Regions from separate parts of the Lentibacillus daqui genome, predicted to be linked through region 2. Evidence: a T-box and tRNA genes for the amino acid it is inferred to sense, from the RefSeq annotation. Region 2 holds a T-box; the other holds one or more tRNA genes.

Region 1 (3,426 bases), 1.4 Mb from region 2:
AGATCGGGATAACTCGCGGAAACGTGAGCTAATACCGGATAATACTTTTTCCTGCATGGGAGGAAGTTGAAAGATGGCTTAGGCTATCACTTACAGATGGGCCCGCGGCGCATTAGTTAGTTGGTGGGGTAAAGGCTCACCAAGGCGACGATGCGTAGCCGACCTGAGAGGGTGATCGGCCACACTGGGACTGAGACACGGCCCAGACTCCTACGGGAGGCAGCAGTAGGGAATCTTCCGCAATGGACGAAAGTCTGACGGAGCAACGCCGCGTGAGTGATGAAGGTCTTCGGATCGTAAAACTCTGTTGTGAGGGAAGAACAAGTATTGTTCGAACAGGGCAGTACCTTGACGGTACCTCACCAGAAAGCCCCGGCTAACTACGTGCCAGCAGCCGCGGTAATACGTAGGGGGCAAGCGTTGTCCGGAATTATTGGGCGTAAAGCGCGCGCAGGCGGTCTTTTAAGTCTGATGTGAAATCTTGCGGCTTAACCGCAAGCGGTCATTGGAAACTGGAGGACTTGAGTGCAGAAGAGGAGAGTGGAATTCCACGTGTAGCGGTGAAATGCGTAGAGATGTGGAGGAACACCAGTGGCGAAGGCGACTCTCTGGTCTGTAACTGACGCTGAGGCGCGAAAGCGTGGGTAGCGAACAGGATTAGATACCCTGGTAGTCCACGCCGTAAACGATGAGTGCTAGGTGTTAGGGGGTTTCCGCCCCTTAGTGCTGAAGTTAACGCATTAAGCACTCCGCCTGGGGAGTACGGCCGCAAGGCTGAAACTCAAAAGAATTGACGGGGGCCCGCACAAGCGGTGGAGCATGTGGTTTAATTCGAAGCAACGCGAAGAACCTTACCAGGTCTTGACATCCTCTGATGACGGTAGAGATACCGTGTTCCCTTCGGGGACAGAGTGACAGGTGGTGCATGGTTGTCGTCAGCTCGTGTCGTGAGATGTTGGGTTAAGTCCCGCAACGAGCGCAACCCTTAATCTTAGTTGCCAGCATTAAGTTGGGCACTCTAAGGTGACTGCCGGTGACAAACCGGAGGAAGGTGGGGATGACGTCAAATCATCATGCCCCTTATGACCTGGGCTACACACGTGCTACAATGGATGGAACAAAGGGCAGCGAAGCGGCGACGCATTAGCTAATCCCATAAAACCATTCTCAGTTCGGATTGCAGGCTGCAACTCGCCTGCATGAAGCCGGAATCGCTAGTAATCGCGGATCAGCATGCCGCGGTGAATACGTTCCCGGGCCTTGTACACACCGCCCGTCACACCACGAGAGTTGGCAACACCCGAAGTCGGTGAGGTAACCTTTTGGAGCCAGCCGCCGAAGGTGGGGCCAATGATTGGGGTGAAGTCGTAACAAGGTAGCCGTATCGGAAGGTGCGGCTGGATCACCTCCTTTCTAAGGATTATATTACGGAACGGGAAGTTTATTCCTAAGACATACTCGGTTGTTTGGTTCAGTTTTGAGAGAGTAATTTCTCCATTAAATTAAATAGTAGATGGGCCTGTAGCTCAGCTGGTTAGAGCGCACGCCTGATAAGCGTGAGGTCGGTGGTTCGAGTCCACTCAGGCCCACCATCTACAGTTAATATGGGGCCTTAGCTCAGCTGGGAGAGCGCCTGCTTTGCACGCAGGAGGTCAGCGGTTCGATCCCGCTAGGCTCCATTTTGTACCTTGAAAACTAAATAAGAGCAAGACAAACAACGACATCAACTTTTAAAGTTCTTAAATATAGTTAAGTGAAAAAGAGCGCACGGTGGATGCCTTGGCACTAGGAGCCGATGAAGGACGGGACTAACACCGATATGCCTCGGGGAGTCGTAAGTAGACTGATCCGGGGATTTCCGAATGGGGGAACCCGCTGCTCGTAATGGAGCAGTACACCTATCTGAATACATAGGGTAGGTGAGGCAGACCCGGGGAACTGAAACATCTCAGTACCCGGAGGAAGAGAAAGCAAACGCGATTTCCCAAGTAGCGGCGAGCGAAACGGAAACAGCCCAAACCAACAGGCTTGCCTGTTGGGGTTGTAGGACACTCCAATGGAGTTACCAAGAAATTCTTTAGATGAATCGATCTGGAACGATCAGCCATAGCGGGTAAGAGCCCTGTAATCGAAAGAGAATTTCCTCCGGAGTGGATCCTGAGTACGGCGGAACACGTGGAATTCCGTCGGAATCCGGGAGGACCATCTCCCAAGGCTAAATACTCCCTAGTGACCGATAGTGAACCAGTACCGTGAGGGAAAGGTGAAAAGCACCCCGGAAGGGGAGTGAAAGAGAACCTGAAACCGTGTGCTTACAAGTAGTCGAAGCCCGTTAATGGGTGACGGCGTACCTTTTGTAGAATGGACCGGCGAGTTACGATCGTATGCAAGGTTAAGTGGAAGACACGGAGCCGTAGCGAAAGCGAGTCTGAACAGGGCGTTTGTAGTATACGGTCGCAGACCCGAAACCGTGTGATCTACCCATGTCCAGGGTGAAGGTCAGGTAACACTGACTGGAGGCCCGAACCCACGTATGTTGAAAAATGCGGGGATGAGGTGTGGGTAGGGGTGAAATGCCAATCGAACACGGAGATAGCTGGTTCTCTCCGAAATAGCTTTAGGGCTAGCCTCAAGAAAAGGAAGTACTGGAGGTAGAGCACTGATTGGACGAGGGGCCCTCACCGGGTTACCGAATTCAGTCAAACTCCGAATGCCAGCTACTTGATCTTGGGAGTCAGACTATGGGTGATAAGGTTCATAGTCGAAAGGGAAACAGCCCAGACCGCCAGCTAAGGTCCCAAAGTATACGTTAAGTGGAAAAGGATGTGGCGTTGCTTAGACAACCAGGATGTTGGCTTAGAAGCAGCCATCATTTAAAGAGTGCGTAATAGCTCACTGGTCGAGTGACGCTGCGCCGAAAATGTACCGGGGCTAAACGTATCACCGAAGCTGCGGATTGTTCTGAAAGAACAATGGTAGGAGAGCGTTCGAAGTGCTGTGAAGTCAGACCGTGAGGACTGGTGGAGCGCTTTGAAGTGAGAATGCCGGTATGAGTAGCGAAAAAAGAGTGAGAATCTCTTTCACCGAATGCCTAAGGTTTCCTGAGGAAGGCTCGTCCTCTCAGGGTTAGTCGGGACCTAAGCCGAGGCCGACAGGCGTAGGCGATGGACAACAGGCAGATATTCCTGTACCACCTCATGACCGTTTGAGCAATGGGGAGACGCAGAAGGATAGGGAAAGCGCACCGATGGATGTGTGCGCCCAAGCAGTAAGCGAGTTGGATAGGCAAATCCGTCCAGCAATCGCAAGCTGTGATGGGGAGTGAAAATGGTCACGAAGTTCCCGATTTCACACTGCCAAGAAAAACCTCTAGCGAGGTCACAGGTGCCCGTACCGCAAACCGACACAGGTAGGCGAGGAGAGAAT
Region 2 (3,426 bases):
TGTAGCGCTTTGATTTCTTTAAACAATCCATCAATTCGCTCAGGTATATGATTATCTGTTGTTTTTAACAGTTGTGATACGTGAGCAATGATTGCCAACTTTTGGTTAAAGAAAGTGTAAGCCTGTTTGCCTGTCACGGCTTCGATCCGTCTGGTTCCCGCACCGATTCCTGTTTCAGCGGCTATTTTAAATATACCGATTTCAGCCGTGTTTTTCACATGACAGCCACCACAAAGTTCGATGCTGTAATCCCCTGCCTGAACAACACGAACAATATCACCATATTTTTCGCCAAACAATGCCATGGCACCCATTTCTTTTGCCTCATCAATTTTCATGGTATTAATGACAACCGGCAGCGATGCCCAGATTTTTTCATTAACGATTTGTTCAATTTGCTGCAATTCATCCTGACTAATCGCATTAAAGTGGGAAAAGTCAAAGCGCAATCGCTCCGGGGTTACTAATGATCCGGCCTGGTTAACATGATCTCCCAACACATCTTTAAGTGCCTGATGCAGCAAATGGGTGGCCGTATGGTTTTTGACAATCATGTTGCGGAATTCTGTATCAACGGCAGCCTTCACACAGTCCCCAATCTTTATTTCTCCATCCTTTACCTTAACATAATGAAGGTGTTGGCCTTTTGGCGACTTTTGTACATTTTCAACATACAAAGACACTTGATCGGTGTATATCCACCCCTTGTCTGCAATTTGCCCTCCGCTTTCCGCATAAAACGGCGTCTCTCTAAGAAATACAACCACCTCATCCCCAGATTTGGCAACGTCCGTTAGTTCCTTGCCGTATATGATCTGTTCAATGGTTGTATCTGTTTCTAACCGGTCATAGCCAACAAATTCACTCACCACATCAACTTTTCCCAGTAGCTCATCTTGCACATGCATCGAATCCACTTTTTGTTGTGCGTTTCGGGCCCGTTCACGCTGTTGTTTCATTTCTTCTGCAAAACCAGCCTCATCAATAGTGAACCCTTCCTCTTGCACATATTCTTCAGTTAATTCTTTGGGAAATCCATAGGTATCATATAAACGAAAAACTTCCTTGCCAGGGAATACCTGACTGCCATTTTCCTTTTCCTTTTTTAAAATCGAATGAAGAATTCCCAGACCTTCATTTAAAGTCTCATGAAAGCGTTCCTCTTCTGTTTTAATAACCGTCTCAATATAATCTTTTTGTTTTAAAACCTCTGGATAAAAGGCGTTCATTATCTCCCCGACTGTTGCCACCAGCTTGTACATAAATGGTTTTTCAATCCCCAGTTGTTTGGCAAATCGTACAGCCCGGCGCAATAAACGGCGTAACACATAACCTCTTCCTTCATTGGACGGCAACGCATTGTCACCAATCGCAAATGCAACTGTACGAATATGATCAGCAATCACCTTATAGGCCGTATCTGTTACATGATCCGTTCCATACCGAACTGCAGCAATTTCTTCAATCTTGTTGATGATCGGCATAAATAGATCCGTTTCGAAATTGGTTGGTGCATTCTGAATGACGGAAACAATTCGTTCAAGCCCCATACCGGTATCAATATTTTTTTTGGGTAAAGGAGTGTACGTATCGTCCGGGTTATGGTTAAACTGGGAAAATACCAAATTCCAAATTTCCAAATAACGTTCGTTTTCACCTCCAGGATATAATTCCGGATCGGTTGGATCATTTCCGTATTTATCACCACGGTCATAGAAAATTTCTGTATTCGGTCCGCTTGGTCCTTCACCAATATCCCAGAAGTTTTCTTCCAGTCGGATGATCCGTTCCTTTGGCAGTTTTATCTCGTGCAACCAAATATCATACGCTTCATCATCTTCCGGATGGACCGTAACTGATAACAATTCCGGGTCAAAGCCAATCCATTTTTCATCGGTCAGAAATTCCCACGCCCATAAAATGGCTTCTTTTTTAAAATAATCACCTATCGAAAAGTTACCCAACATTTCAAAAAAAGTATGGTGCCTTGCTGTAAAACCAACATTTTCAATATCATTTGTCCTGATTGCCTTTTGTACATTGACAATTCTCGGATTATCCGGAATGACACTACCATCAAAATACTTTTTTAATGTGGCAACTCCACTGTTGATCCAAAGTAGTGTTGGATCATTCTTCGGTACCAGGGAGGCACTTGGCTCTACCCGATGACCTTTTTCTTTAAAGAAATCCAAAAACATTTGACGTACTTGTGCTGATGTTAACTGTTTCATATTACTGCCTCCATATTTTCTTTCCCCATTAAAAAATCTCCTCTCTGCATAATGCAGGGACGAGATGTTCGCGGTACCACCCTATTTATAAATGAAAATAATTTGATCATTTATCACTTTGCACGATAACGGTGTGGGTACCGGCGGAGTTTTTTCCGCACTCCAGTTTAGCTTCCATGACGCTTGTTCTAAGGATTCCTTTCAGCAACTGGCATCCATCTCTTGTAGACAAGGTTATCATGTACTTGGAACTTTCAAACGTGTTAGCTTATTTAGCGATATTATAAAAAATAATCAATGAAATGTCAACGTTGCTGTTTCATCATTCTGATTGCCATCACATGGGATACAACGACTTTAAGTATCGTTAAAACCGGTACTGCCACAATCATGCCGATAACGCCTCCGAGTTCCCCACCTAATAACAGGGCAAAAATAATGGCAATCGGGTGAATGGCAATACTCTTTCCAACGATGTACGGTGATAGTAAATTACTTTCAATTAATTGTATGACAAAGACCGCGATTAACACAAAAATGATTAATTTTGCCGACACGGTTAAGGTAATAGCCACCGCTGGAACAGCACCAATTATCGGACCAAAATACGGAATAATATTTGTCAAACCCATAATAATGGCAAGCAGCAATGCATATTTAATATGGAGTAGCTGAAAAGCAATGTACGTTGCCAGAAAAACAAAAAAACAAACAATTAGTTGCCCGCGAATATAGTCACCAAGACTTTTGTCAATCTTTGCACATAGATCACTGCCATCACGATGATATTTTACCGGTATCCATTTTTTGATATAGTCCTTTATTCTTGTAAAATCTTTTAGGAAGTAAAACACCAAAACGGGAATCACCGTAAGGAAAACAATCATGTCAAAAACCTTGGTGAATCCGTTAACCGCTTTACCGACCAGATTTTCAACCCTTGTTTCCATTCCGGCGATTAAGTGATCCATCTTGTCATGAACCACTTCCGGCAAAAAGGATGTATATTCATAAAGTTGATAAACCAAGTCTTGATACATCTGGATTAGTTGTGGTAATTGCGCCTGTAAATCACTCAGTTGGTGAATCATGGCCGGATATATGCGGTAAATGGCATAACCGGAACTACCGAAAAACACCAAATAAATCAAAAGAATAGCAAGACCTTTGGGAATATGGTAGCTATTGATTT

The links. The T-box of region 2 lies ahead of alaS (alanine--tRNA ligase). A T-box ahead of a tRNA ligase gene usually reads a tRNA of that ligase, here a tRNA-Ala.
Region 1: it has a tRNA-Ala gene. The T-box ahead of alaS (alanine--tRNA ligase) is inferred to sense a tRNA for this amino acid. The anticodon was not compared.

The regions. Positions count from the first base shown of each region.
Region 1 is NZ_CP114176.1:156,010-159,435, forward strand. It holds rRNA gene O2S85_RS00885 (16S ribosomal RNA) at 1-1,413, shown strand, start outside; tRNA gene O2S85_RS00890 (tRNA-Ile) at 1,516-1,592, shown strand; tRNA gene O2S85_RS00895 (tRNA-Ala) at 1,607-1,679, shown strand; rRNA gene O2S85_RS00900 (23S ribosomal RNA) at 1,748-3,426, shown strand, end outside.
Region 2 is NZ_CP114176.1:1,573,244-1,576,669, reverse strand. It holds gene alaS (alanine--tRNA ligase) at 1-2,234, opposite strand, end outside; T-box leader at 2,287-2,502, opposite strand; gene O2S85_RS07895 (AI-2E family transporter) at 2,540-3,426, opposite strand, start outside.